Regions from separate parts of the Aerococcus christensenii genome, predicted to be linked through region 2. Evidence: riboswitches for the same ligand, from Rfam matches in the RefSeq annotation. Region 2 holds a riboswitch; each other region holds the start of a gene.
The links. A riboswitch is a leader RNA that binds a small molecule or an ion and turns the genes downstream of it on or off. The one in region 2 is predicted to bind thiamine pyrophosphate.
Positions count from the first base shown of each region.

Region 1: linked by a shared signal. The riboswitch ahead of thiM (hydroxyethylthiazole kinase) and the one ahead of AWM71_RS02660 (class I SAM-dependent DNA methyltransferase) in region 2 are both predicted to bind thiamine pyrophosphate.
Region 3: linked by a shared signal. The riboswitch ahead of AWM71_RS06615 (NAD(P)-dependent oxidoreductase) and the one ahead of AWM71_RS02660 (class I SAM-dependent DNA methyltransferase) in region 2 are both predicted to bind thiamine pyrophosphate.
Region 4: linked by a shared signal. The riboswitch ahead of thiE (thiamine phosphate synthase) and the one ahead of AWM71_RS02660 (class I SAM-dependent DNA methyltransferase) in region 2 are both predicted to bind thiamine pyrophosphate.

Region 1 is NZ_CP014159.1:1,286,940-1,291,921, reverse strand. It holds gene AWM71_RS06150 (ECF transporter S component) at 83-652, shown strand; gene AWM71_RS06145 (ABC transporter ATP-binding protein) at 633-2,051, shown strand; gene AWM71_RS06140 (energy-coupling factor transporter transmembrane component T family protein) at 2,048-2,755, shown strand; TPP riboswitch at 2,803-2,900, shown strand; gene thiM (hydroxyethylthiazole kinase) at 2,984-3,817, shown strand; gene AWM71_RS06130 (acetylornithine deacetylase) at 3,890-4,982, shown strand, end outside.
Region 2 is NZ_CP014159.1:551,473-560,286, forward strand. It holds gene gltX (glutamate--tRNA ligase) at 1-529, opposite strand, end outside; gene AWM71_RS02640 (PTS sugar transporter subunit IIA) at 687-1,187, opposite strand; gene AWM71_RS02645 (ChbG/HpnK family deacetylase) at 1,497-2,270, opposite strand; gene AWM71_RS02650 (PTS transporter subunit EIIC) at 2,276-3,676, opposite strand; gene AWM71_RS02655 (PRD domain-containing protein) at 3,753-4,583, opposite strand; TPP riboswitch at 4,861-4,967, shown strand; gene AWM71_RS02660 (class I SAM-dependent DNA methyltransferase) at 5,030-5,746, shown strand; gene AWM71_RS02665 (PTS sugar transporter subunit IIA) at 6,321-6,809, opposite strand; gene AWM71_RS02670 (NusG domain II-containing protein) at 6,985-7,392, opposite strand; gene AWM71_RS02675 (UbiA family prenyltransferase) at 7,408-8,355, opposite strand; gene AWM71_RS02680 (FAD:protein FMN transferase) at 8,352-8,814, opposite strand, start outside.
Region 3 is NZ_CP014159.1:1,386,721-1,395,534, reverse strand. It holds gene AWM71_RS06660 (MurR/RpiR family transcriptional regulator) at 1-2, shown strand, start outside; gene AWM71_RS06655 (hypothetical protein) at 303-1,055, opposite strand; gene AWM71_RS06650 (hypothetical protein) at 1,052-1,327, opposite strand; gene AWM71_RS08485 (ADP-ribosylglycohydrolase) at 1,413-1,547, opposite strand; gene AWM71_RS06645 (hypothetical protein) at 1,568-2,128, opposite strand; gene AWM71_RS06640 (thiazole synthase) at 2,262-3,032, opposite strand; gene thiF (sulfur carrier protein ThiS adenylyltransferase ThiF) at 3,022-3,645, opposite strand; gene thiS (sulfur carrier protein ThiS) at 3,647-3,844, opposite strand; gene AWM71_RS06625 (dicarboxylate/amino acid:cation symporter) at 3,877-5,103, opposite strand; gene AWM71_RS06620 (hydantoinase/carbamoylase family amidase) at 5,368-6,600, opposite strand; gene AWM71_RS06615 (NAD(P)-dependent oxidoreductase) at 6,684-7,643, opposite strand; TPP riboswitch at 7,694-7,783, opposite strand; gene AWM71_RS06610 (hypothetical protein) at 7,989-8,204, opposite strand; gene AWM71_RS06605 (TMEM164 family acyltransferase) at 8,209-8,691, opposite strand; gene AWM71_RS06600 (ABC transporter permease) at 8,791-8,814, opposite strand, start outside.
Region 4 is NZ_CP014159.1:1,275,968-1,284,781, reverse strand. It holds gene AWM71_RS08145 (HAD family hydrolase) at 1-425, opposite strand, end outside; gene thiE (thiamine phosphate synthase) at 422-1,057, opposite strand; TPP riboswitch at 1,152-1,256, opposite strand; gene AWM71_RS06105 (HAD family hydrolase) at 1,345-2,007, opposite strand; gene AWM71_RS06100 (ABC-F family ATP-binding cassette domain-containing protein) at 2,260-3,894, shown strand; gene AWM71_RS06095 (ABC transporter ATP-binding protein) at 3,982-5,718, shown strand; gene AWM71_RS06090 (ABC transporter ATP-binding protein) at 5,708-7,480, shown strand; gene AWM71_RS07985 (IS3 family transposase) at 7,544-7,711, opposite strand; gene AWM71_RS06085 (SHIRT domain-containing protein) at 8,098-8,814, opposite strand, start outside.

The DNA.
Region 1 (4,982 bases), 730 kb from region 2:
TATTGTCAAAATTTTTTACTGTCAAAATATCAAACTTATGTCTATTGTCATGCTCAATTGAATTATTTTGGAGGTATTTATTATGAAAAAAGATTTAACTACTAAAGATTACGTCTTTACCGCCTTATTATCTGTCGTATTCGGTATTATTTATTTTGGAACAACTGTTACAGGGACTGCCATTACTGCTGCTCTCACTCCCCTAGGCCTTGGAATGATCGGGTATGAATTCGGTTATGGAATTTGGTATATGGCTGCTATTGTTGCTATTCATTTAATTAAACGTCCTTTTGTTGGTACAATCACCGAAGTCATTGCTGCTTTAATTGAAGTTTTACTTGGAAGTACATTTGGGCCTATGGTCTTCGTTACCGGAATTATTCAAGGGGTGGCTGCTGAAGCTCCTTATGCCATCAAGGGTTACAAAGATTATAGTTACAAGACCAGCTTAACTGCAGGTTTTCTTTGCGGAGTTGTTACCTTCCTTTGGTCTGCATTACGTCATCACTACTGGACAATGGAACCAAAGATTATCATCTTAGTCTTCATTGTTCGTATAATAAGTGCCCTCTTCTTCACCGGCTTCTTAGCTAAATTTATCTGTGACCGCTTATATCAAGCCGGAGTAATTCATGATGACGACGAGGAATAATGGATTAGTCATCCAAAATCTGACTTTTACCAAACGTAAAGTCACTTTCCTCAAAAACATTCAGCTTCAAGCTCAGCCAGGAGAACTCGTTCTCCTGTGTGGGGCTAGTGGCAGTGGCAAAAGTACATTAGCTGCTATTTTAAGTGGTTACTACCCTCTTCATGGAGGAAAACTACAAGTTGAAGAATTAACCTGGGAGGGACAAAATCTTGCAGATTTTTCAGATAAAGAGCGTCTTCGCCAAATCGCTGTGTCCTTCCAAAACGCCCGCTTATCCTTTTGTATGAATACTTTGCGGGAAGAACTTATTTTTATTTTAGAAAATCTACTCGTCCCTCCTTCTCAAATGCCACAGATCATTGCACGTTATGTAGAGATTCACCAATTAGAATCTTACTTAGATCAACCTTTTTCTTCTCTTTCAGGTGGCGAATTACAACGCGCAGCTTTCTGTTGTTTAGATATTATGGATCCTGGTTGTTATGTCTTAGACGAGCCTTTCTCAAATCTTGATGACGATGCTATTGAATTCTTACAAGGCTTAATTCAACAACGACTAGCAGAAGGCAAAACTTTTCTTGTGATTGACCACAGGCTAGACCTCTGGCAGGACGCCCAACGTTTCTATGTCTTAGAGAATGCTAACCTTACCTCAGTCACAGATTTCTACTCATCCACTACTCAAGATTTATTTTTTAAGGCTGGTTTACTAGGTAAAAGCGAACCTGCTCCCAAAATAAAATCTACTACATCGCCTCTTCTAGAAGCAAAAGACCTCACAATTCGCTTTCACTCCTCTCAAGGAGAAAAAATTATTCTTCAAGACGCTTCTTTCTCCTTCCCCAAAGAAAAACTCATTGCTCTGTGTGGACAAAGTGGGTGTGGAAAGAGCACCTTATTTAAAGCAATTTTAGGTCAATGCTCCTATCAAGGAACGATCACCTATGAAGATAAAGACTTAAAGAAAGTCAAACCTTCCACCTTTTTTGGAGAGATCGGGCTGGTCTTCCAAGATCCTTCTCTTCAATTTGTCACTAACCGGGTCTTAGATGAAGTTCTTGTCGGCACATCTAAAGAAGAAGAAAAACGAGGTCGTGACCTTCTCGAACACTATAAACTTCTAAACGATAAGAGCCGCTCCCCGTGGACCCTCAGTCAGGGAGAACAACGTCGTTTAGCGGTTATTTGCCTTCTTCTCCATGGGCAAAAATTACTTCTTGTGGATGAACCCACTTACGGTCAAGACTGGCAAAACGCCGCCAAATTAATGGCCCAGCTTCAAGACTTATGCCGACATGGCGTAACGTGTTGCTTCACTAGTCATGATCGTCGACTGGTGGAGGCTTACGCAGATATAGAATTACGAATGGAAAATAAGAAAGTGAGTGTGGTCTCATGATTGATCATTTTAATCCTACCATTAAGACTTTTTCTTTCATGGCGACTTCCATTATTTTAGGTTTCTTTTCTAACTGGCACTTAAATAGCATCTTTTGTCTATTTGGTCTCCTTTGTTTAATTACTTCAAAACGTGTGAGCTGGAAAACCTTAGGGATAGCTCTCTTACCTATTACCATATTAGCGATTAGTTTCTTTGTTTCTGGTTGGAAATTTTATGCTGAAAGTATTGCGGATCATAGCGCAGTCGTTATTGATGACGTTCTTTCCCCAGCGTTCGAAAATGGGCTAGTCCTAGGGAGTCGCTTGTATGCCTACGGATTAATCGGATTAGCTTACAGTTTAACCAATGATAGCTTAGAATTAGTCACAAGTTTTATGCAACAATGCCACATTTCTGTTAAACTCGCTTACGGCGTTTTAGCAGCCTTGCATTTACTCCCTACCCTCAAACACGACTATGAAGTAACAAAACTCAGCTATCAAATTCGCGGGATTAAGGTCTCACCTTTCTCCTCCAAGCCTCTATTCACCCTCTTAGTTCGAACCATTAATTGGTCCGATTGCCTTGCTAAGGCTATGGAAGCTAAAGGCATATCAGAATTAAGAACCCAGTACCTGGTTATGAAAGTTCACTTCATGGATATTCTCGTAGGTGTGGGACTCCCTGTGATTGCACTTGCTTTAGGATTAATTAAAATTTAAGCTGTCTACTTGATACGAAAGCCTTTTCAAGGTAAAATAAAAATGATAATGAATTGCAGGGGTACCGTTTTGGTTGAGAAGGCTGCCGCCTAACCCTTTGAACCTGTTTGTTAAGACAAGCGAAGGAAGCAATCGAAGCTCTGCTCCCAATTCGCTTGGGAGCTTTTTTAATAGAGCACCGTTCTCCTCTACTCATTATTTAACTTTTCTTACAGGAGGCTACATGTTATGAAAAAAGAAGAAGTTCAAGCTGCTATCATTGAAGCTGTTCATCAAGTCAAGTCAACTAATCCTATGGCTCCTTCCATCACTAATACGGTGACTATTAATTTTGTCGCCAATACTCAAATCGCTGTAGGAGGCTCTGCTGCCATGGTCTATATGCCTGATGAAGGCAAAACGATGGCCAATATTGCTCAAGCTATGTATATAAACGTCGGAACAATCTTCCCTATTTACGAAGAAACACTCCCTCAAACTGCCGCCAAGCTACACGAACTCGGTAAAAATTGGGTAGTCGACCCCGTGGCTATAGGGATTGGAGAATTACGTACCAAACTTTTAAATGACTTCAAGCCTTATAAACCTTCTATTATTCGCGGAAATGCCTCAGAAGTGATTGCGCTTGCTCATCTCTGGCACCTTCTCGATCATCCTTCTGAATCCAAAGTACGTGGCGTGGACTCCACAGAAAGTGTGGACCAAGCTACAGAAGCGGCACTTGCCCTCGCTCTCTACACAGGTGGCGCAGTTTCTGTATCTGGTAAAACTGATCTCGTCACAGATGGTCACCACATTGCCCATTCTCATGGTGGCTCCTCCTTCATGGGCAAAATCACAGGAGCTGGGTGTTCCTTAGGGGGTGTCACTGCTGTCTATGCTTGCGTGGCAGATCCTTTCATTGCAGCTTTGACTGCTTGCCAGGTATTTAACTTAGCAGGCAGCCGTGCGGAAGCGAAAGTTAAAGCTCCAGGAAGCTTCCAACCTCAATTTATTGATGAACTTTATCTTGCGAGTGCTGAAGACATCGCTCATAATTCGTTTGATTTCGTCACTTTGTAATTTATTAATGTATTGCCAACAGTCGCACCGTAAGATGCGGCTGTTTTCAAAAAAATGATTAGGAGGTTCCTTATGGATAAAGGACAACTCTCACAATTGATCGAAGATAGATTCGATCAATTATTAGACTTACTCGACCAACTCATTCGTTTTGAAACAGTGAGCCCACCTGCCAGAAACACGCAACCCATTCAAGCATTCGTTAGACAATACTTAACAGACCAAGATTTTGAAGTCGACCACTGGCCATTCTTCCAAAAAGATGAACTCCTTGTTGGCTGCAAGAAAGGAACGGACAGTACCAACTACCACAGTCTGGTTTTAAACGGCCATGTAGACGTTGCTCCTGTAGGGGATGAAAAAGACTGGACCTCCCCACCTTTCCAACTCACTCAAAAAGATGGCCGTCTCTACGGTCGAGGCACCAGCGATATGAAAGCCGCTATTGCAGCAGATCTCTTTCTTTTTAAACTTCTCAAAGAAGAAGGCATTCCCCTAAAAGGAGACCTCCTCTTCCATTCTGTCGTCGGAGAAGAATCTGGAGAAGCGGGTACCCGAGAGATCTTAGAAAAGGGATATGGCGCTGACTACGCTATTGTCAGTGATACCTCTGAATTAAAAATTTGGGGGCAAGGGGGTTGTATCACCGGTTGGATCAAATTAAAGACAGATAAAGTCTTTCATGATGGCAACCGCCGCAACTTAATTCATGCAGGAGGTGGCTTAAAAGGTTTTAGCACCGTTGAAAAAATGGTCAAACTCATTGAAGGCCTTCAAGAACTTGAACGTTACTGGGCCGTCACCAAGTCTTACCCTGAATTCGCCGCCGGTAGCAACACCATCAACCCCGCTTATATTGAAGGCGGACGTAATCCTGCCTTTATTGCAGACACCTGCTCCCTATGGTTTACCGTTCACTTTTACCCGAACGAAAAAGTCGAAGATATCACCAAGGAAGTCACGGAGCATATTCAAAAGGTTGCCCAAGCAGACCCATGGATGCGTGACAATCCTCCAATTGTGGAATGGGGAGGGCGCTCCATGGCAGAAGATAAGGGAGAAATTTTCCCCGCTTTAGAACTCAATCAAGATCACCCTGGCTTTAAACATTTAGTCAAAGCCTACCAAAATATCAAAGGAGAAGATCCTGTCATCGGCATGTCTC
Region 2 (8,814 bases):
TAGTAATGGTTCCTTTTACCATATCTTCAAAAGTATAGGTAGAGTTGTCCGGAATACGGAAGCGTACTGTTTCTGGACGACCTTCCTTTCTTGCTTGATCAATTTCTTCTGGCGTACGGTCCCGCCATTTACCAGAGTAACCAGGGGTTTGGCCGTTTGCTTTTTGTTCTTCGCGTTCTGCTGCTAATTCTTCTGGCGTGTCAAAAGCATAGTAAGCGGCGCCTGATTCGATCAATTGATCAATGTATTTTCTATAGATGTCATTACGTTCAGATTGGCGGTAAGGCCCATATTGTCCTGGATTTTCAGGAGATTCATCCCAATCCAATCCTAACCATTTCAAGTTTTCTAATTGACTTTTTTCACCGTCTTTAACATTCCTTTTTTGGTCAGTATCTTCAATTCGAATAATGAAGTCTCCACCCACGTGACGAGCAAATAAATAATTAAAGAGAGCCGTTCGTGCATTTCCAATATGTAAATATCCCGTTGGACTTGGCGCATAACGCACTCTAATCTTATCTGACATAAAATTGCATCTCCTCATTGTACTTAAAATTCAATCGTTCCTATTCTATCATACCTTTCCATGTTTTTAAAACAATCCATTAAAAATCCCCTTATTCAATAAAAAAAGTCCTTACTAGATGCCCAGTAAGAACTTTCTCGTTTAATATTTGGCTTTTTTATTTCAAAGTCACCGTACAAACAATATCACTAACTTGAACATGCCCAGATGCTTCATAATCTAAGTTAGCTATTTTATCTTGGCCATTCGTAAAAACTAAAGCGCAGGTCGTTGAAGCTTCTTCTGACTGACGAATCATTTCCACATCCATTGTGGATAGTAAGTCTCCCACTTCTACACGATCGCCTTCTTTTACATTGGAAGAGAATGGTTTTCCTTCAAGGTTTACCGTATCAAACCCTAAATGAAGGAGGACTTCTATTCCGTCATCTGTTGTAATTCCAATGGCATGCTTAGTTGGGAAAACAGTATTCACTCTGCCAGCTATAGGGGCTTTTACTCTGCCATCCGTTGGTTCTAAGGCAAAACCATCTCCTAACATTTTTTGAGCAAAGACAGGGTCGCTAACTTCTTCTAGTGGAACAAAATCTCCCTCAACAAAAGCTCTTACGTTCACTTTTTTAGGTTCTTCTTTCTTTCTCTTTAAGAATTCAAACATTTGCTTCTCTCCTTTTTATTGGTCCTAAACAATCGTTTCTTATCTGAAAAGATTTAAACATATCGTCAGAACAAATCTTTGCTAATGAAATCGGTTGCTTCCCTATTATTTTACCTGAATTAGAGAAAATACCACACATCATTTTGAGTAAAATTTTTCTTTTTAAAGACTCTGGCTTACTTTCTTCACACTCAAATATTTACATTTCTATTAATCATTTTTTAATATCGCATAAATTTATTGAATATGGTTCTATAAAATAAATAACCCCTTAACTCAAGTAGCTAAGGAGTTAAAATATTATTATTTTTATTTTCTTTCCTTAACAGGTAACTCTTTGTAACTTATAAGCTGGATATGATTTTGTTTTACCCATAATTTGATAACTTCATTATTAAAAAGGTTGGCATCTATGCATCTACCAATAGTCAAACTAGATTTTTTTAATAATCCAAAATCTACATAGCCTGGGTGACCTAATAACTCATACGTGCGATTAGACTCAATACTTTCTTTTGAAAAATTTAAAATTAACTCATCAGCATTTTGTATTTTTGGATATAAACAACATTTATGCGGAATTTCGTAATTCGTGCGATAATATATTTTCTCTTTTTTAGAAATATGTGTTAATTCTCTAATAGGCACTTTATATTTCACGGCTAGATCTTGAAGCACCTTTTCTCCTCCAGGCACTGCTTCTATGCCATGATGCGAATTAATATGATCTGGAATCTTGCCTGTTAATTGAATAAAGCGATTTATTTGAGCTTCACATTCTTTTTTTAACTCTTCTTCATTTATTTCTGATTGATCCGCAATTAAAATTCGCTTATTAAATGCTCCATTCAACTGAGTAATAGTATTCAAATGTTCGAGTATAGGCATTCCAACTGTAACATTCAAATGGATACCTAAAGATAAGGCAGAATTCTTTTTCCACATTCTCACCGCCTCTTCAGTATCCGGCATATTAACCATCAATGAAGCAGAAGTCATAATTCCTTTAGTATAGCTATCAATAATGGCTAAATTACATCCATGAGAAAGTCCAAAATCATCTCCATTAATAATTAAATTCATATTTACTATCCTCTATTTTCTTCTACGATGTCTTTTGATTTTTTATCATCAAACCCCAGTACAATTCCTAAAATTAATGCTAGAACAAAAGATATTCCACACCCTATCATGCCATGTACAAAATCTTTTCCAAAAGCTAATCCAGTCAAAAAATTAGTAGCTCCAAAGAAATAAATACTTACATGCAACATTCCATTCACAATACCTCCAACGAAGCCTGCAATAACTTGAATCAGCATTGCCTTTTTATATCTTAATAACATCGAAAAAATAGTTGGTTCACTAATACCACCTATAATTAAAGTTACCGCGTTAGCACTTGCTATTGCTTTTTGTTCTTTCTTACATTTAATTAAATAAGCAATAGCTAATCCCATTAAGGCATAAGATCCCGATTTAGAGCCCACTAAAATAATGTTGTCATAGCCCATTGTTGCAATCATTGTTGTAGCTAATGCAATTAAGGCTTGATGCATTCCAGTAGCTACTAAAAAATACCAAGCAGCTCCAATTAACCCAATCGCTAATGCTCCTACTAAATTATATAAAGAAGTAAAGAAATCAGCTAATAATTTACCTAATAAATTAGCTAACGGCCCGAGTATACAAAGCGCTAATGGTAACATAACTAATACAGTACAAGCAGGGACAAGAATAATTTTTAATGATCTTGGACAGTGCTTATCAAAAAAGTAGTAAACATATGACATTACCCAAACAATTAATATACTTGGTAAAAATTGGGAAGAATAATTAACTAATGTCATAGGAATTCCATATACAGAAAATGAAGCTCCTTTAGTTACTAACGCTATTAAGTTAGGGTGAATTAAAATAGCCCCTAACAATAAAGCGATCGGCGTCGATGTATTAAATTTTTTAGATGCCGCCCAAGCTACAAAAATAGGGAAAAAGTAAAAGCCACTATTTCCGACAAAAGTTAATAAAGTCATTAACGGCGAGGTGGCTGGTAAAAGATTAAGCATTCCTTTTCCCAACACAGCCGTAATTAACTTAATAATCCCTGATACGGTAATAATTGGCAAAATAGGTGTAATACACCCGGAAACAACATCAATAAGAATGTTAGGTAAATCTTTTATTTTTTCTGACAGGCTTCGCTTGTCGTTGCAAGGCAATTCTGTAGTTTGGTCTTCTATTTTTGTAATAGAAACAAAGTGTTTATATACTTTATCCACATTTTGACCAATAATAATTTGAAATTGCCCTGCAGAAAATTGACACCCTAAAACATTTTTAATATTTCTAATATTTGTTTGATTAACTAAACTTCTATCTTTTAAATTAAATCGTAATCTTGTCATGCAGTGGGTTACTGAAATAATATTATCTTTTCCTCCAATATCGGATAAAATTTCATTACATGTTTGCTCATAACTCTCCATAGCAAATTTCCTCCTAAAAAATAAAACCTAACTAAATTAAGTCAACTAATTTAGTTAGGTTATGCGCTTCTAAAGCTTACAATCCTTCTCTATCATAAAGTCTATTAATATGTAATATCAGATAAAGTAAATTTTCGTCATTTAATTTACAATTTAAATTACTTTCCAAATAATCACTAACAACCCTTACACATCTATAAACATCCTTAAAATCTCTCTTCATCTGATAAAAGAGTTTCTCACTGCTCTGATTTAACGTTCTTTGTTGATCTTTACATTTTATTAAATATTGAAGATGCATAACAAAACGTTCATAAGTAAAACTTTCTCGATCAATTACTATATCTAACTGATCTTCTATTAAAAAAGTAATATTATCTATTAATTTGGACATTTTATCCTTTTTTATTATTTTATTAGTCATAACTTGTGCATTAATAAAATGCATTGCTATATTAAATTTCTCTTCCATAGGCAGTCTAACATTTAAACGCCGTTCAATTAATTTCATTGTCCAATCTGACAACTTCAACTCTTTTTCATACAACCGCTTCAGTTCAAAAGCTAGCGGATTTCCAATGATTATACCCTGTCTACTTCTATATATAGCAAAATGTAAATGATCTGCTAATACAAACGCAAAAGAATCACTAATATCCGTCTTTAAATATACCTTTGCTTTATCCACTATTTCAACCGATACTTGAAACAAATCTTCAGAAACTTCATCCATTAAAGCAACTATAGAAGGATTAATATCATAAAAGGTTCTGTCCACCAAAGTCAAATCTTCCAACTCATAAGGTGTCTTTTTAAAACCTATTCCCTTTCCCAAGGCAATCAGTTCATTATTACTAGAGTCTAAACAAATAGCAACATTATTATTTATTTTCTTTATTACCTTCATTCTGTACTATCCTTTTAAAAGTCAACAACTACATATTTACTTTCGGTGATGCCTTAGAATAAAGTTACAATCCTAATAAATATTTTCTAATAAAGCAATATGTGCACGCTTTCATTATACTCCAAAAATTTTCCCTGTACACATTTTTCTTATACATCTCCAATTATTTAACATGACTTTTTCTTTTTAAAGACTCTGGCTTACTTTCTTCACACTCAAATATTTATTCCTTAAAATTAAACTTTCCCATTGACAGAAACCGCTTACTCTTGTATTCTTAAAGTACACGGGGAGCTAGTAAACCAGCTGAGAGGGAAGTGCGACTTCCGACCCACGAACCTGATACGGATAATGCCGGCGTAGGAACAATAAAGTGAAAGATCTGGCAACCGTATAGGGTTGTCTTTTTTGTTTTTAGTCACACAACTTTAGAAAGGAAATGTTCAATGACTCAATCATCTGCTTTATTTGATGGCTACGCTAACGCTTATGATCAATGGTTTATCACCAATGACAAAGTTTTTGTCAGTGAATTAAAGCTACTCCATCACTGTTTAAAAGATATCCCTCACGATAAAATTTTATCAATAGGATGTGGAAGCGGGCTATTTGAAGCTGCACTGCAAAAAGAATACGGCATCACTGTCGAAGAAGGTGTAGAACCTTCCACAGATATGGCTGATATCGCTAAAAAAAGAGGCCTTCATGTCACCATTGGCGATGCCCAAACCACTCCTCTCCCAAAAGAAACTTATGACATTGTTTATCTCAATGGGTGTTCTACCTACATTCCTGATTTAAAAACAGCCTATCAAAATTGCTTCAGCTCTATTAAACCAGGCGGTCATATGATCCTACTCGACGTTCCAACTGAAAGTGCTTATGGAATTCTTTACAGCTTTGCACATTTTGCTGGGAGCTATGATGATCCTGTCTTCAAACGTATTGCCCCAAGTCTCCCATATCCTATCGAACTCGTTCATTCAGGGATTTTCTATACAACTCCTGAAAAAGAAGACATCGTCAGAGATTATCTTCCAGTCCAATCTATTCACTACTATCAAACCCTAGTGAATGATCCTATTTATACTAACGACACCATTGAAGAACCTGTCGAAGGGTATGGAAAAGGTGGATACGTTGCCATGATTATAGAAAAATAGAGAGCCCTTTCTATTTACTCCTTTCAAAATAAAAACCTAACTCTAAAAGCTACTCCTTCTACTTTTAAACAAGTAGACAGAGTAGCTTTTTTTGGCTTCTAGTTATTCAGCTGCTAAATCCAATTGATCATGTAGAGCAGGGTTAGTCATCAATTGATCCATATCTTTATCCCCACGTCCCGACAAATTCACCAAAAAATCCTGTATTAGTCATTATTATTCTCTCCTTTCAATACTTATATTCCTACAGATCTAGGTGCCGAATGCCAATGAGACTACAAAAAAGCCGCATAAGTGCTATGCGGCTGCTTTTAGGGTTCACATCTGGCATAGACTCCCTTTTAATTGAGTCCGTCAATAAAGTGAGCCTAACCGATGAAAGTTACCTCACTTAACTATTGCCAGATTTGCCAGTCTTTCATTTGAAACTTCATGATGTGATCTCCTTACTTGTTTTTGATTGTCATTATTTTACAAAATAATCCTCACCTTCCTCAATAAAACAACTGACGGATATTTTCGATCGTGGGTGATGGTCTGAAACTCATATGAAGAAGAATGAGCTAAATAGTTTCTAACTTTCTTCATTTAAGGTAACTGTACAGACAATATCGCCAGCTTTGACACGACCAAATACTTCATACTCCAAAATAGCACCTTTTTCTGTACCATTCACAAAGACTAAAGCACAAGTAATATCTACATTTTCAGCTGAACGAATCGCTTCGATATCCATAGTGGACAAAAGGTCGCCTACCTCTACTTTATCTCCTACTTTCACATTTGACCGAAAAGGCCTTCCTCCTAATTCTACCGTATTAAATCCTAAATGAAGTAAGATTTGTAAGTCCTCCTTAGTCTTCATTCCGATCATATGATGGGTTGGAAATACAAGAGTTATCTCTCCTGCCAAAGGAGATTTTACTCGACCGTCTAAAGGTCTTAAAGCAAAGCCATCACCTAGTACCTTTTTAGAAAATCTCGGATCACTCACTTGATCAAGTGGGATAAATTCCCCAGCTACAAATGCTCTCACACTTATTCTCTTTTTGGATACACCCATTTTACCAATCTCCTTTTTGCCTACTTGTTTGATTGATATATTCCATCACAATTCTCTACTTATATTCTACCTTAAAACTGTTTACTCCGCTTGATGAATAGAACGATTCCAATAAAAAAGGATGAAGATCCCCCTAATTAGAGGATTAGCTTCATCCAAATTAAAAAGAAAGCTTTTATTTTTTAGGTAAGATTAATTCATCCTCTTCATGTTTCCCTTGAATTTCAATAATGAGGCCGTGAGGCAAACAAACAGAAATATCTCCTGGTTCATTAATCCAGCCCGTACGCACTGCTATTTGGTAAGGTGAATTATCTTCTTTGTCTCTAATGTATTCTCCGTCTTGTTCAATAATATTATACTCTCCCTCATGCGGATAATAAGTTTTTTCAATATGACCAGCATCTTCAGATAAAATAAACCGATCTACTTCTTCTCCATCAATTTTTACAATAGCTACCGGTGCATCCACCTTATCCGTATAAATAAAAGTAGTGATAAATAATGGGGTGAAAGACAACACGAGTGCTATCCCTATAAACAGAAAATCCCATGGTTTAAAGGTTTTAAATAACTGCTTCATGTGTTTTTTCTCATCCTAACTCTTAAATAATGTCACTAACCCCATTAAAATCACATAAAATCCTGCTAAAATAATATAATTCTGAATAGTATTAAAAAATAGCTTTGGATCCTCAGAATGTTGCGTTAATTGGTAGATCTTTTTCAATGAGAATGGTAACCCTAGAAAAGCGATTAGGCACCACCAAGGTAACCATCCAATAAATATAAAGCTTCCAAAAGATAGCCAAGCAAGCAAACCTAAAAACAAATAAAGATTTTCACTTTGCTTTCTACCTAAGTAATAGACTAGAGTATATCGCTCATTTTTAATATCTGTTTCCAAATCTCTTAAATTATTAGCTAACATGATATTAGATGTCAAACATACTAAAGGGAAGCTCATCCAAAATATTTTGAAAAAATTCCCCCAATTAAACATTACAGATACTGCTTGTCCAGTCCATTCACTCGTTAATAAATTTTGAAAATTCGAGGCATAAATAGCCAAATACACAATACCAAATCCCATAGTTATTCCAGAAAATAATTCTCCAAATGGCGTTCGAGAAATAGGAACAGGTCCGAAAGTATAAACAATACCAATGAAGAAGCAAACTCCTCCCATGAAAATTAACATTTTATCAGTTCTTAAAACTAAACTAATCGAAAAAAGAAGAGAGAGCGCTAAAAGTGAAAAAATAACTAAACTTGCCCATCTTAATGATAGACCTTCTCGTCCAATAACATTTCCTTTTCTTTTATAGGTATTATCCACCGCTTTAACATAATCCATCGTATTGTTAATAGCTGTTGTACACATATCAAATAATAAAGCGGCAATGAAAAATAAAAGACTATTTAAAAAGTTGAAATGATTAAAGTAGTACGATGCCCAAAAGAATCCAATAATCATCGGGAAAAAACTTGCTATTTTAGTTTTTAATTCCACAAATTCCAAAAATATTTTCAATTTATCATTCATTGTAATTGATACCCCTTATGGTTCACTTTAAAATGTCCCTTTAAGCCGTCTGTAACATACACTTTATGGTCTTTTGTAATAAATACAGCTTCTACACCATCTAGCTGATTAATAAACGCCATACCGTCTTCCAACCCGTATAGAAAGGCACTAGTTGATAAAGCATCTCCGTTCACAGATGTCTTTGAAAAAATAGTCACTCCTGACAAATTATTTTCAACAGGGTACCCCGTTTGGGGATTTAAGATATGATGATACTTCGTATCTCCCACCTGTAAATATTGCTCATAGATACCAGAAGTTACGACAGAACTATCTTTTACACGTTCACTTCCAATAGTATCTCCCCGCGTTTCATCAGGATTTTGAATTCCTATTCTCCAACCTTCACTATTAGAAGGAGATTTTCCTAAAACTAAAACGTTTCCTCCCAAATTAACAATAGCCGATCGAACTCCA
Region 3 (8,814 bases), 800 kb from region 2:
AATAGAAACAGACTCTGTTCAGTTTTAGTGTAACACGTTTTCCTTTTTTATTACGCACGTAGTCTCAATTACAAACAAATTTACGAAATTCGTGAATTTGTTTAAATCGTTCGTATTTGCCGTCCTATATTCACAGATAAGTAACCGTTCTCTTTATTTATTAAAATAGATTTTGGCGATTATTCTTTACCTGTTATCAGCAAAGAATTCTTAGGCAAATTCCGAACAAAGTCTACTCATCAAAAAACGGCAAAGATTATCTTTGTCGTTTTTCATTTCTTGATTTATTTGTCTTTACTCTTCTAAAATCGCGTCATTAATGTTGCAAAACAGCGTTGCAAATATCGCCGTTCTAACTTGATTTCTCTCTGGCCTTGAGTAGATAATGCTTGAGACATTGTCCAGTGTTTTGCCCCACACATATCCGCTCCCAATAATTGATGGGGGGTTAGTATTGTTTGAAGCATATCGCAAAGTTGAGTTAATCTGACATGTCCTTGGTCCCAATTCGTCGCTAAATCGTCCTTATCTAACACATCCCCATCAATGCTGACATATACGGTTTGTCCTGACAAAAGTTGACGTAAGTCTGCCCAATGAGAATATTGTAACTTCGTTTCTTCAATGCAAGTCAACCGAGAATCGTCCAATGAGGCTAGTGGCTTATGGGCATACTGACAAGTAGATTCTGGGCCTAACACATACACATGTTGTAATGATCGAGACACGCGCATTAAGTCCGCTAACCACGATCCACAAGAAATAAGTTCAGGAAAAAGTAACGCACCCGCATCAATGTGATGATCCAATACCACCAAAGTGTATGCTTGATCAACAGACAATAAATTGGCCAATGTTAAATAATGGTAATCGCCTGATCCATAATAGAGAATCATTCCTTCTTTTTTAGCGGGTAATCGTCGACTAATAGCTTTTAACGTTTGCCAATTTATCATCATTCGATGCAGCAAGCACGAGTCATCAAGTAACTCTTGATCAAACAAATCTCCAAAATACCACCTAGATACTTCTGTGGGATTCACTAATAATTTCACTGCGAAAGCTTCCTTTCCCTTTCATTTTCTTGTGCATACTGTTGACCCCCATATCCTTGGACCCATTCTCCAAATTCAGGATGCGTCCATGCTTCGGGATGTTGTGATAAAATTTCCTCAGCAATTTTTTGATAGCTAACGGCACACGGACTCACCCGCATCGCTGCCCCATTACCATAACTATAATAAGGTTGAGGTCTCTCACTAGTTAACCACTGCTTAAATCGAGGACCATGGCCAACATGCGGATATTGTCTACCTAATCTTTGCATACAAGTTATCACGGTTTGAGGCAAGGCCAAAAATACAGGAGCTTCCTATAGTAATGCCTGTGCAACAGCTAGTGTAATTACACTATCATCCGTACACTATCATCCGTACACTATCATCCGTCACTCGACAGGTGGGCGTTAGCCATTCAAAATCTTTTCCCCGATAATTGTGCCGTTCAAATCGTGACCCTACAACATCTCCTACTATAGCCCCTAACATGGGCCCTCCTCCTTTATCGCTTACAAAGCCAACAAAAACTGAACAATATCCTCACTGGTCATCTCTTGTCCAATAACAAAGCCATTATAAGACCGTGGGTTATTAATCCCATTAGCGTATTTGATACTTCGTCCTCCTGATTCATCCCATGACAAAATATTGACCATGTAATCATCAATTAAAAAATCACGGGAGGTTAATTGTTGTACGGGATACTGGACACGTTCTTGTAATCTCTCCTTAGCCACTTGTGCCTTACTACTTACTGTGACATCAAAAGTCAGCGCATCAAAAGCCCGTTCACTCAACTGCTGCTTTAACCACATCCTCTTAGCCTGACTTTGTGTCCTAAAATGTTTTGGTGTTAAAGCTACACTCGTAATGATTCCAACATGTAACATAGACGAAACTTGTTGCGTCAATTGTTCTAACACACGCATCATATGGACATTAGGCTTACAATGCAAAAAGTAATCTGGATCACTCAGCCATAAAGGATGCGGTCCAGAAAAATCTTCGGGATAATAGTGTGTTAGGACGCCATCCATATCAAAATAAATAGCTTTTTCGCGTTCTAACATTTAACACTCCCCCTTTTACTTAGCTCTAGTATACCACGCCATATGATCATACAAAAAGTGTTCTATCTAAAAAGCGCAACAGGATTTAACCTGTTACGCCAATTAATTATTTTAAAACATGTATCTTACCTGATTATTTTTCATCATCGCGTTTAGGAGACGAAGGCGCTGCGCCATGCATTAATACACGTCCTGGTCCTGCTAAATAAGCTGTTCTTCCCGCTTCAATACCTAACTTAAACGCTTTAGCCATTAAAACAATGTCTTTAGCGGTCGCTACACCTGTATTAGCCATCACAGCAGCTGCTCCCATTTCCATTACTTCAGCTGCTTGACTTGGTACTCCAATTCCTGCATCAACAATCACGGGGAGAGCAATCTCGTCAATGATCATTTGAATAAATTCTTTAGTCACTAATCCTTTATTCGATCCAATCGGGGCTGCCAAAGGCATAATAGCACTTGCACCAGCTGATTGTAAATCACGCGCCACTTGTAAATCTGGATACATATAAGGCAATACCACAAAACCTTCCTCCGCTAGCTGCTCGGTTGCCTTCAAAGTAGCGTAATTATCTGGTAATAAATACTTTCTATCACGCATAATTTCTAATTTAACAAACCGTCCACACCCCATTTCTCTCGCAAGACGTGCAATTTTAACTGCTTCTTCTACATTTGTCGCTCCGTTTGTATTTGGTACAATCGTCACTTCCTTGGGAATATGACTTAAAATACTTGCCGCTTGTTCATTCCCCGCATGACGAATCGCCACAGTAATCATCTGCGCTCCTGCACTATGAACTGCTGCATCAATTAATTCAACAGAATATTTTCCAGAACCTAAAATATACCGTGAAGTAAATTTCTTACCACCTAATACTAAATAATCATTATTTTCCATAAGTGCCTCCATTTTTTATCCATTTTAATGCCTCTAAAGCTTGTAAACTTGCAACTATCGACACATAAGGAAGATATAGTCCTTGATCAGGTGTCGTTTTAAAGTTGCCAATCAAACACAAATTATCACAATATTTGACTTGAATATCCTCTAGTTGACCTAATCCAGATACACCTGAAGCTGTAATTAAATATTTATCTGGATGATGCATAAATATATCTACTGCCATTGCTTTAGCTTGTTGATCATCAAACGCTTCAATAAATAAAGAAGAAGAGTGAAGAATACTTTCTAAATAATCAGGGTCAATCCGTTGATCAAAAGCTTCAACTCTAACATAAGGAACCGTTTTTTGAATTTTAGCTTTAGTTATAGCTACTTTTGATTGCCCTATTTCATCCACAGTATAGTTTTGCCGATTCAAATTAGAATATTCAATGGTATCATAATCATAAAGAGATAACTTACCAATACCTGCACGGGATAACATCATTGCAATATTTGATCCTAATCCTCCACACCCCAGTATCGTGATGTGTTGCGATTGAAACAGAGCATTATCTTTTGGTAATTGACGTTTCAATACTTTTTCACGTAATGCTGTATCATCCATTCTATCCTCCTCCTACAATACTAAAAACTTCAATAGTTGCCCTTTCTGGAATAACCTCTTGTTCAAAATTTTCTCGTTTGATTAATCGTCCATTGACTTCTACAGCGACAAATGTCGTACTGAAATGTGTCCGCTTCAATAAAGCATATACCGTTTCATTAGGATGATATGCTATTTTTTGATGATTTAAAGTTAACACCTACCTGCCTCCTTTCTTTTATTACTTTCTAATTAAATATTAGCGGGATCCTTTAATAAACGATAATCTAATTCTTTTTCATCTTTTGCAATCAACATCGCAATAAAAGTATCTCCATCAACATTCAATAAAGTTCTAAACATTCCTGAAAACCAATCTACTCCCGCTAATAACGCTACACTTTCTAAAGGTAATCCTAAAGCAGGGACAACAATGGCTAAGGCCACCAATCCACCTCCTGGTACAGTAACCGTACCAAATGTACATAGCGTTGATAAAATAATCGTTTGTAATAATTGACCCGTTGACAATTGTAAATTATAAATTTGACTTAAGGTCACCACCGCAATGGACAAATAAATGGCTAATCCGTTACTATTCATTGCCATTGCCAAAGGAGCTGCTACTCCTGAAATTCGTTTAGAAACTCCTAATTTATTTTCTTGATCTTCCATTTCAATAGGTAAAGTAATAGAAGAAGAGGTCGTAGTAAAAGCCACTAAACTCATTCTCCACATCTTTTTCAAAACAAGAATAGGAGAAACTTGGCAATAAATGCCCACTAATACTAGCCATCCCACAAAAACAACAATAGTAGCTACCCCCATTGTCAGCAAAAATTTAACTAACGGCAAGATAATTTGTAAGCCCACTTTACCAGTAACCCCTGCTAGTAATGCAAAAATACCGATTGGTGCCAATTTCATCACTTGCTTAATCATTTCAATAATAATCTGATTAAATTGATGAATACTTTCTTTTAAATTTGTCATTTCTTTTTGACTACTTAATAAACTCAAAGCATACCCAAAAAAGAGTGCAAAAATAATCACTTGGATCATATTGCCTTCACTCATAGCTTTCATAATGTTGCTTGGTACAAAATTCAAAATTGTCTCGCGCAAACTTGGAATTTTAGTTTGAGCGGCTAAATTATTTTGAGATAAGGTTAGTGACAACCCTTCTCCAGGACGAATCCATTGTGCAAACAGCAAGCCCACAGCAGCAGACACCAAGGTTCCCCCAACAAACCAAGCAGCTAACTTCCCGCCTACTTTTCCCAACTCTTTTGGATTTAATTGACCAACCGCTTCAATGACAGCTCCCATAATCATTACGACAACCGCCATTTGTATACCGCGTAAAAATAGGTCTCCGATTAACTGTATCCACGCAATTCTTTCTCCAAAAAACGAGCCTGCTACCAAACCTAAAATCATCGCGATCAGAATTTGACTGGTCAGCTGTATTTTTTTCATTTTTTACCACTCCTTATTTCAAGCCCTCTTTTTTCTGTTAGATTGTGATACGATGGCAAAATTCATATCCTATTTCTTATCATTTTAATTGACTGACCTAAACCATTACTCCTGTAGGTCAAAAAAAAAGACGCGAAAAGACATCATACCCGTGGTGGTGTGCCCCTTCGTATCCACTTCCTTATTCGTCAGTAAAATACTCTCAATGTATTTTTATTCAATTGTTTCATTCATCCTGGTTAACTTCTCAACAAATAAATTATTCTAAGAATAAGCTAAATCTCGAAGCGATTCACTCAATAAGCGCACGCCATGTACCGCTTCTTTGGGAGCGGTATATTCTTCTGGTGCATGACTAACACCATCTTTGGATGGTACGAAGATCATTCCTGATTTGACAAATGGTGCAAAAATTTGCGTATCCTGTCCTGCGCCAGAAGACATCAAACGATAGGCATACCCTTGCTTAGTTGCTTGTGCTTCCAATAAATGAATAATCTCTGGATGTAATGGCGTTGGATCGTCTGACATCCATTTATCAATGCTTGCTTCAATCCCATAATGATCAGCCGTTGCATAAATCTCTTCTTCTAATTCTTGCAAGAACTGATTTAAGTAGCTCGCATCTGTGTGCCGACAATTCATAGAAAAAGTGACTTGACCAGGCACGATATTGACTTGATTCGGTATCACCGATATCCGACCAAAAGTTAAAACTAAAGGATCTCCCGCTGTTTTGGCTTTATCCAATTGCTTAGAGATGATATGAGCCATACAATCTACTGCATCATGGCGATAAGACATCATCGTTGTCCCCGCATGATTTTGTACACCTTTAAGATGGATATCCCATCGATGTTGCCCTGCAATGCTTGTCACAATTCCCAAATCTTCATGATGACTATCTAACAAAGGACCTTGTTCGATATGTAACTCAAACCAAGCGGCTAAATTGCAAAATTGTGGTTGCCCTATTAAATAATCAAACCCACAATCTCGCATAGCCTTTTCAAAGCTTATTCCCTCTGTATCACAAAGTGTAGCAACTTCTTCTTTTTTGGCCAACCCAAAGAAATTCTTTGACCCCCAAAATACATAAGGAAAACGTGAACCCTCTTCTTCTGCTAAACAAATAATCCGTAAACTTTTTTGAGGGCGTCCATAAACTTCCAAGCATTCTTTAACCGATAAATAGGCTGCGACGATGCCTAATTGTCCATCAAACTTCCCACCGCGAGTCACTGTATCGATATGTGAACCACAAGCAATTACCTCATCAGGATATGTTTCTCCCTCAACTGTCGCAATCAGATTACCAACAGCGTCAAACTCAACCACCATCCCAATAGCTTCAAATCGTTGTTTTAATCCAAGCAATGCCTGTTGCCAAGATTGGGTATATAACGGGCGTGTCACTCCCTTTTCTTCAGGTTTTTCGGTAAAACTTGCCAACCAGTCAATCATCTCATCAATAGATTCTGCACTAATACTACTCATGCGTTGCCTCCTTTTTTAGGTAAAAACGTTATTGTCCATTCGTTCTCAGTGTATCCTCACCTCCTTCAATAGAAAATAGTTCATTAAGACAACATATAATTCACCGCTTTGCCTTCTACATAAGCTAGAGTCTTATCAAAAGCAATTTGTGCCCGATGAAGCATGGCTTCTTGTGTCAGATAAGCGGTGTGTGGCGTGAGTAAACAGTTATGAGCACTAAGTAGTGGATAATCATCAGGTAATGGTGGTTCCGTTTCAAATACATCAATCCCTGCCCCTGCCAATTCGCCTGCATTTAAGGCACAGGCTAGTGCGTAATTATCTACAATAGCACCTCGTGCTAAATTCAAGAAGATTGCTGATTTTTTCATTCGACGAAAAGCATGAGCATCTAACAAGTGCTTAGTTTCTACAGTAGCAGGTAAATGTACGCTCACAATATCACTTTTTGCCAATAAAGTATCCAAAGAGCAATACGTCATACCCATGGCTAAAGCTTCTGTTTTTTGCGTGCGATTATATCCTAATAATTGAGCACCAAACGCTTTAAACAAACGTGCAGTTGCTAATCCAATTGCGCCTGTTCCAACAATACCGACTGTTTTTCCTTTTATTTCTTGGCCCATCATTGGCCCAAGAAAAGAATTACCCAAGCGAATGGTTTGATCAGATTTATTCAAGTGGCGATAAAGTGATAAGGCCATACCGATAGCTTGTTCAGCAACCGCTTGGTTGGAATATCCAGCAGCATTGCACACTTTAATTCCTTTCTCTCGACAAGCACTCATGTCCACATGATCCACACCAGTAAAAGCTACATTAATCAAACGTGTCTGCGTTAATCGAGAGATAACTTTCCTTGGATAAGGCGTATTAGCAATCATGACCACTTCACATGCCTTACTACGTGCAAAAAGTTCTTCTGATGTTTTTGCTTTCGAATCATATGCAATAAAGTCATGTCCTAATTTCCGTAAAGGCAAAGCCAACTTATCAATAGTCGATCGGGATACTCTTAAAGGTTCTAATAATGCAATTTTCATAAGTCACTTCTTTTCCAATCCATAAAAAAACTCCCTCAAAACAGGGAGAACTTCTCAACACTATTGCTCCCTACACTTGTCTTAACAAACAGGTTCAAAGGGTATTCTCTCAACTGTTGCCAGTACCCCTGCAATAACCATTTATTTCTATACCGTAAGCATACCACGTTTCATCCGATTTGACAATAAAACGTTATCTTTTTTATCTGGTCTTGATCCTCCTAAGTGAAAGGACTCCCATTTAGACTCTGCTAATCTTATCATTTCGACCAATTTTGATAAAAGTTAGCATACAAAAAAGCATCCACTCTCTGCGAATGCTCTTCTTTATCAACTAATAATTGGTTACTCGACTTCTAACGCATGCTTTCTTAATTGTCTAACGTGTAACTTACGTACAATTTGCCAAGCTGCCAAAAAGCTAGTAGTAGCTGTCATTAATAGCGGCGTCGCTCCAAAAATTAATGGTAAAGAAGGACGAAAGCCTAAATCAAATGGCAAGGCCATTAAATAACTATAATTGGCATGCAACACTAAATTAACCCCAACAAGACAGCCCATTCATCTACGTACTGATAGCGAAAACCGTTTTTACTTTCAACGCAGAATGTATTTGTGCAAGTACAAGTATCCCTGAAACCATCAATAATACGTGGGAGCCAATATAGGTCAAATTGGTAATATGGGGCCATAAATATTTTGAAGGATCTGGCACACTGAAAGCTACTATCGTGCCAATAATCCCTAACCAAGCCAAATAAAGAGTCAATTTTTCTCTTTTCAACCAATAAGCAAACGGTAAGATACAAGCTACTAATCGACAATGGTAAAAAGGCAGTCCCTCTTTTAAAAATAAGGCAGGTTCGCCAAGATACCATACCATCAAAAGTCCTTGTAATATCAATAACCCTATAAAAGTCACTTGAAGAAGCCATTTACTATGACGAAAACGATAGACCCCTAGTATTACAAAAAGTAAACATAGCTTGACTACTGCCACATTAAAACTCACTTCACCATCTGCAACATGTCTAAAGAAATATTCCATATTTCTCCTCTTATTTTCCCTTTTTTTAGAAGTATTATAACCAAAAATGCCGCTTGTCGCTGTTCTTTTTTCAAAGCCAGCACAAGCAAGCATTTTTTATTACCCTTGAAAACTTCTCTTTAA
Region 4 (8,814 bases), 720 kb from region 2:
TTTCCAAAGCCAACACCTGAACAGCTCAAAATCTCTGAAAAATAAGTGGTTAAGCCACACCGTTCCAAGGCACTCTCAATTAAGGGTTTATCAGTTGCTGTAGCAATCACCATCTTGACATCCGCTTCTTTGAGTTCTTGTAAAAAATCACGTACATGTGCTTTGGGTAAAACTTTAGAGACATAATAGGAACGAATTTGATCATTAATTCCTTGAATAATGGCTTCCTTAGATAGATGGAGCGCATACCTCTCATTTAAATAGATCGCTGATTGATCTAAACTCATTGTTCGAAGCTGCTCTCGCAAATCAGAAGCCGGCTCCTTTCCCAGTGATCTTAAGTAATCTGCTCCTAAATCCTCCCAAATGGCCATGGAATCATACAAGGTTCCATCAAAATCAAAAATAGCACCCCTTAAATTCATGCTTGAACCAATTCACGACTAAGCTCTAAAAGTTTCCGACAACGGCCTTCAATATCCTTGACCCCAAAAATAGCCGAAATGATCGCTACGCCTGCAACATCTGCCCCTTTGAGTGTTAATAAGTTCTCTGGAGTAATCCCACCAATGGCAACCACTGGAATGGAAACCGCTTGACAAATAGCTTGTAAGGTTTCATGAGGTAAGGTTGGAGTCCCTGGTTTCGTTGTGGTCTCAAACACGGCTCCAGAGCCTAAATAATCCGCACCAGCTGCTTCTGCTTTAAGGGCTTGTTCAACGGTTTTAGCTGACACACCTAATATTTTATTAGGGCCAATTAATTTTCTGACTTCAGAAGCTGGTAAATCGGATTGACCAACATGCACCCCATCGGCATCTACTGCTAGAGCGACCTCTATATTATCATCAATGACAAAGGGCACATGATACTTGTCCGTTAAGGCTTTGATCTTCTTAGCTTGAGCAATATATTCTTCTGTCCCTAAATCTTTCTCCCGCAATTGGAGGAAGGTCACGCCTCCCTTAAGTGCGGCTTCCACTTGTTCTTCTAGAGTGACTTCTCCTGTCCACCGACGATCTGTCACTGCATATAAAAGTAAATCCTTCTTATCCACTTTTTTTCCTCCTATCTGACAACCTTTCTAAAAGTGTTTTAGAAAAGTCATGTTTATTTATAAAAAAACCGAGACTTGCAGCGAGCCTCGGTTTAAGTTCAACAAAATAACTTCCTCCGGCGGCATTATCCGCATCAGGTAAAGGGTCGAAGGATGAACCTTCCTCTCAGCCTGTTTTCAAGCTCCCCTGATTTAATCTCTTTATAATTATAGTATAGCGCTTTCTTTTATTTAAGACAAGTCTTCAAAATCACTGCTTCCTTCTAAAAACTTTATTTCTTAAAGACTTAATCCCCTATCTCATCTCCAAGATAAGGCAAAATTTCTGTCAAATCTGGCACCACCGCAAGGGCTTCTTCCTGAATCTTAGGAGTAGCCTCTACCAAATCTGGGACCATAATCGTTTCAATGTGCGCATTTAGTCCTGCTTCTACCCCTGATGGTGAATCTTCTACAATGAGAGCTTCCTGTGCGGAACATCCACTTCTTTCAAGTGCCAAAAGAAAAATCTCAGGATGCGGTTTGGAATGCGAGACTTGGTCTCCTGAAACAATCTCACTAAAATATCCCTGAATACCTAATGATTTTAACCGCTTATCTACCAATTGCCGTGTAGATGAAGAAGCAACCATCATCTTAATTCCTTTTTCTTTTATAGCCTCTAAAGTTTCTATTAAACCCGGTTTAGACAAAAAGCCTTCTTCTTCAAAACGTTTTTGATGAAGGGCTCCAGTTTCTTTGATAACTTGAAGACCTAACTCTAGGTTTCCACTTTTTCTGATAATCGACGCTTGGCACTCATCAAATGTCCGACCTGCTTGCTCGGCCACATATTCCTCACGGGTAAATGAAATACCATACTTTTTAAAGACTTCTGTCAAAGCTTCTAAATAAGGGGTCTCAGAATCAATTAAAGTCCCATCCATATCAAAAATAATAATCTTTTTCATTAAAATCTCCTTTTGTCCTTAACCATAATTCATGCCGCCATCTTACCATATTCCCTCACCAAATACACATTTTTGCCTAAATTTTGGTCCTTTCTTAAACTTTTGAAAAAGTCTTTTTATCTCTTAAAATTTCAAACAAAGAGGAGTTAGAGTTGACCTACACTGCGCTCTGAAGCATAATAGGAATAAGAAGAAAGAGCTTGTAAACAACAAGCTCATTTTCATAAACTAAAGATAAAGTGAGGAAAATGCATGTTACAAGTCTCGAATGTGAGCTTACATTTCTCTGACCGTAAGCTGTACGATCATGTGAATTTAAAATTTAGTCCTGGCAACTGTTACGGAATTATCGGCGCAAACGGTGCTGGAAAATCAACCTTTTTAAAAATCTTGTCAGGTGAGATTGCCCCATCGAGTGGTGAAGTAACGAAAGAACCGAATGAACGTCTATCTGTCTTAAATCAAGACCACTTTGCCTACGAGGAATACACCGCTTTAGACACTGTCATCATGGGCAATGCTAAACTCTACGCCATCCGTGAAGAAAAGGATAGTATCTATAACAAGACTAATTTTACAGAAGAGGATGGCATCCGAGCGGGTGAACTGGAGGCAGAATTTTCTGAAATGAATGGCTGGGAAGCAGAATCGGAAGCCTCTCAACTTCTTCAAGGACTAGGCATTGAAGAAAGTAAACACTACCAATTGATGAGCGACCTTGAAGAAAGAGATAAGGTGAAAATTTTACTCGCCCAAGCTCTATTTGGAAACCCTGATATTCTTCTCTTGGACGAACCAACAAACGGTCTAGATACAGAATCTATCGAATGGTTATGTGAATACATTATTAACTTTCCCAATGCGGTCATCGTCGTTTCTCACGACCGCTACTTTCTCAACCAAGTCTGCACCCATATTTGCGATGTGGACTTTGGAAAAATTAAACTCTACGTCGGTAACTATGACTTTTGGAAGGAATCAAGCGAACTGGCCGCCAAACTTCAAGCAGATGCTCAAGCAAAAAAAGAAGAAAAAGTGAAAGAATTAAAAGATTTTATCGCACGTTTCTCTGCCAACGCCTCAAAATCAAAACAAGCCACTTCTCGAAAGAAAATGTTAGATAAAATCGAGCTAGAGGATATCCAACCCTCTAGCCGTAAATATCCTTATGTCGGCTTTGAACCTGAACGAGAGATTGGTAACGATGTCTTAATCGTTGAAAATCTCTCCAAAACAATTGACGGCATCAAAGTCTTAGATAACATCACCTTTCACCTTAAAAATGATGATAAAGTCGCCTTCCTCTCCAAGAATGACGTTGCTATAACTACTCTTTTTAAAATTATTACGGGTGAAATGGAAGCAGACAGTGGTCATTACAAGTGGGGAATCACAACGAACCAAACTTATCTTCCAAGAGATACTTCTGAAGCATTTAGCCAAGAAGATCAAAGCATTTTAGACTGGCTTTTCAAATATGCCAAAACGCCAGAAGAACAAGATAATACTTTTCTTAGGAGCTTCCTTGGTCGAATGCTATTCTCTGGAGATGACGTCAAAAAAGAAGTGGGTGTCCTTTCCGGTGGAGAAAAAGTTCGCTGCATGCTCTCTAAGATGATGCTATCTAAAGCCAACGTTCTGATAATGGATGACCCTACCAACCACCTAGACCTTGAATCTATTTCGAGCTTAAACGATGGCTTAATGAAATTTAAAGGCGTCCTCCTCTTTACTTCCCATGACCGTCAATTCTTGTCTACCTTAGCTAACCGAATTATCCATCTCTCTGGATCTGGCATAGTTGATAAGATTCACACCTCTTATGAAGAATATCTTGACAACCCCGATACTCAAAAACGTGTCAAAGCCCTCTATACAAGTCATTAACTACTTAACTTGTTGAGAATATAAAGTCAGCTTATCAAATAAGCTGGCTTTTCTCACACCTATTTATCTAAAGAAAGGAGAATTTTTATGTCATTTATTTGGTCTTATTTGCGTCCGTTTAAACGGCAGCTCCTATTTATTTTTTTAGGAATGGTGATGTTTACTTTAGTCACCTTAGGTCTACCAACTGTTTTAGCCTATATTATCGATGATGTGATTATCCCTAAAAACTATGAACAATTAGCTATCTATCTCACTATCATGGTACTTATCACCCTATTAGGTGTTTTAGGACAACTTTTTGGTGCTTATTTTATTAGTCAGGTTACCACTCTAGTCGTTAAAAATATTCGAGATGCCATCTACGAAAAGATGCAACATCTCTCCCATCATGAATTTCAAACTTTTGGCGTTCCTTCGCTTACGAACCGAATCACCACCGATGCCTTTATTATTATGCAATTCGTCCAATTAGGACTGAGAACCCTCTCTACGGCTCCAATAATGATTCTTATTTCAATGATCATGGTTGGACGAACAGCTTCTACCCTAGGGTTATATCTTTTTCCTGTGATGCCTTTAATCATCGGTCTGATCTATTTTATCGCACGTCTAACCCTCCCTATTTCAAAAAAACAACAAGTCACCCTCGATAAAATGAACCAACTGCTTAGAGAAAATATTTTAGGAACTCGGGTCATTCGCGCTTATAACCGTGAAGGTTTTATGACCAACCGCTTTCAAAAGGTGAACAGTTCCTACCAAGGATTTTCAATCAAACTTTTCAAAACAATGGCCGTTACGCCAGCTCTTTTCTCCTTTATTGTCAACTTAACCATCATTACCATTCTCATTTTAGGGAGTCATCTGATTGCTCAACAAAAGATGCAAGTGGGGACGTTAGTAGCCTTCATTGAATATGTCTGGCAAGCCCTTTTCTCTTTAATGGTCTTTGCTAACATTTTTATGATGTATCCGCGTGCGATGGTCTCTGCCCATCGATTAAAAGAAGTCCTCTACTCCCCCATCAGTATTACTAATCCTTCCCAGCCCCTTTTTGAGACAAACCAATCCGGACAACTCGAATTCCGTCATGTGTACTTTTCTTATCCCGATGCCGATGAACCTGTACTAGAAGATCTCTCCTTCACAACAAAAGCTGGGCAAACTTTGGCTTTCATCGGTTCCACTGGATCTGGAAAATCTACAATTGTCAAACTCATTCCCCGCTTTTACGATGTAACTTCTGGACAAATTCTCCTAGATGGAATCGATATTCGCCGGCTAGACTTGAAAACTTTGCGGTCTAAAATCGGCTACACCCCTCAAACAGCCAATCTTTTTTCTGGACAGATCGCTGCCAACTTAAGATTTGGAAAACCCACTGCTGATGAAAAAGATATGACAAGAGCGACCGAAGTTTCGCAAGCTTTCGAATTTATTTCTAACTTAGATAGTGGCTACAAAACCCATTTAACAGAAGGCGGAACGAACCTATCTGGCGGGCAACGTCAACGTCTTTCCATCGCTCGCTCAATTATTGGAAAAAGAGAAATCTATATCTTCGATGATAGTTTCTCTGCCTTAGACTACAAAACCGATGCGAAAGTGCGCCAAGCCCTTAGAGAAGAAACACAAGAAGCAACCACCCTCATCATCGCTCAACGTGTCGGCACTATCATTAACGCTGATAAAATTATTGTCTTAGACAAGGGTAAAATTATAGCTCAGGGTACCCACCAAGAACTTCTCGCTAGTTGCCCCCTCTATTATGAAATCGCAGCTTCCCAATTAACGAAGGAGGAATTACACCATGAAAGTTAACCCTTTTCAACTCATTCGTCAACTGTGGCCCTTCTTGAAACCTTATCGCTTAAAATTACTCTTATCTATCCTTGCCAGCTCTTCTATGGTCATTTCTGCGATCTTCGAACCTATCGTTCTAGGACTTGGCATTACAGAGCTTTCTAAAAACGTCTGGGAAATTGCCCACCACGTTCCAAACGCTGCGATCAATTTCCCGTATCTATCCTTTGTTGCTCTTTTGTACTTTACACGCGGCATGTTCTACCATATCGGTCTTTATTTGGGACAATATTTTCTAACCGATGCGGTACAAGCCGCTACCCATGATCTTCGTTGTCAAATTAGTCGAAAAGCCAACCGACTTCCCGTCCACTTCTTTGACCGTCACCAAACAGGTGACATTCTCAGTCGAATGACCAATGACGTTGAAGCTCTCTCTAATGCCCTCCAGCAATCTGTTCAACAATTTATTATCGGAGCCGTCCAAATCACCTTAGCGGTTCTCGTGATGCTCTCTCTAAATCGTCAACTCACTCTGATTGCCCTCACTTCTATAAGTTTAACCTACCTAGCTGGGAAAAAATTACTCGCCTTCTCTCAGCCGCTTTTCAAGGCCCAAGCCGATGCATTAGGCCATTTGTTTGGCTACACGGAAGAACAACTTTCTGGATTTACTGAGTTGAAAGTCTATACTAAAGAAGAAGACTCCATCAGAGAGTTTAAGCAGCGTAACCACCGCCTTCAAAAAATAGGGTTCAAAACCACACTCCTTTCTGAAATCATGCAACCCCTCCTCTATTTCATAGCTAACCTGTCTTATGTGGTAGTCGGAGGCGTGGGCGCTTATTTAACCTTAATCGATAAACTCACCGTAGGCTACTTACAGGCTTTTGTTCAATACATCTATCTGATTAATCAACCATTACAAAACATCACCCAACTCATGGGGATCATCCAAAGTGCTTTTGCAGCAGGACAACGTATCTTTGACTTCTTAGAAGAAAAAGAATTGGATTCTTGCCCTGTTCAAGAAAAACTACCTAGTCCCGTCAAAGGACAAATTGACTTTGATCACGTCCAATTCGGCTATCAAGAAGGGCACTTACTCATGCAAGATGTTTCCTTCTCTGTCTCTCCAGGGCAAACCGTTGCTATTGTTGGCCCAACTGGTGCAGGGAAGACCACCCTCATTAATCTCTTGATGCGATTCTATGATGTTTCTGGCGGAGCGATCAAAATTGATGGCATCGATATCCGTCATCTTAGCCGACATAACTTGCGTCAGCATATCGGCATGGTTCTTCAAGATGCCTGGCTTTATACAGATAGCGTCCGCGAAAATATCCGCTTTGGAAATTTAGAAGCAACCAACGACCAAGTAATCAAAGCCGCGCAACTCGCTAATGTCGATCATTTCATTCGAACCTTGCCTGGTGGCTATGATATGACTATCAATGAAGAGGCCAGCAACATTTCTCTCGGTCAAAAACAACTCATGACCATTGCTAGAGCCATTATCAATAATCCCGATATTCTTATCTTAGATGAAGCCACCTCCTCAGTCGATACCCGTTTAGAGCAACTCATTCAAACTGCCATGGATCGTATCATGGAAGGCAGAACTAGCTTTGTAATTGCACATAGACTCTCCACTATCCGAAACGCTGATAAAATCCTTGTGATGAACCATGGCACTATTATCGAGCATGGTACCCATGACGAACTCATGAAAAAAAATGGTTTCTATGCCGATCTTTACAACAGCCAATTTAAAAAATAATAAAAAAGAGGCTCCCTCATCCTAATCAGTGAGAGACACCCCAAAAGTTGGAGTTCGTTTTTATTAAGCAAATAGTTGAGTAGTATGTTTTCGATACTCAATCAGAAACATGCCACTCAATTTTTCTTTTATTCGATTAGGATTGTAGTGTTGAATATAATCTGTTATTTTTTGTTCTAATGGTTCATAAATTAATAAGGGATCTCTATAGTACATTTCTTGCTTTAAAATTCCAAAATTTTTTTCATTGGCAAGTTATCAAAGCAACCCTTTCAAATCCCAATCATCATCAAAAATTTTGGCGATATACACCGATTCTTCACCACTTATTCCGCAAATCAGCTTGACTTTAAGACTTCCCTAGTCAAATTGTCAAAGACTACTATCTGTTAACAAACCTTTTTAACTACTCTGCAATAATATCTACTTCCGTTCAAGCTAATCTAACTTACAATCAGCTTCTGACCTTTTACCTTAACTTCCTACTGACTTAAAAACTCCTTGCAGGTTAGTTCGATATTGATTCCATTAGGTCACCAAGCACAACATATCCCATAAAAATAAGTGTTGCGCAAAAAAGCCTCTATCCACAGATAGAGGCTCTCAATTATTAAACACTAATCTTTTCGTTGACTTACTTGAAACAAACCACCCATCGCAACTAATGCACTTCCCATCAATACTAAGCTACTGCCGATCGCTCCTGTCTGTGGTAAAGTGGTTTTTGTTTTTTGCTCTTGCTGAGGTTGTGGCGTTGGCGTTGGCTTTGACTCTGGCTTTGGCTCTAGCTTTGGCTCTAGCTTTGGTTGTGGCGTTGGCGCTGGTTGTGGTGTTGGCTTTAGCTCTGGCTTTGGCTCTGGCTGCGGCTCTAGCTTTGGTTGTGGCGTTGGCGCTGGTTGTGGCGTTGGCGCTGGTTGTGGCGTTGGCTTTAGCTCTGGCTTTGGCTCTGACTGTGGCGTTGGCTTTGGCTTTGGCTGCGGCTCTGGCGTTGGCTCTGGCTGCGGCTGTGGATTTGTTTTTTCTTTTACTGTTACTGTCGCTTGTTTTGTTGCGGCTGCTCCTTTGCTATCAGTTACTTTATATGTAATTTTATATGTACCGACTTTGTTGTTGTCAAAGCCTCCTTTGTCTATTACAACTTTATCTTTTAAGTCACCGTCTTCTTTGTCTGTTGCACTTATTATTAGGGATTTTAGGTCTAGTGTTTTGCCTACCATTATTGCTTTGTCAGCTACTTCTAATTGCGGTGCTTCGTTTAGGGGAGATAGAGGTTTTATGCTAGTAAATTTCCATGTTCCTGTGAATGTTAAATCTTTATCTTCTACTGTTTGCTC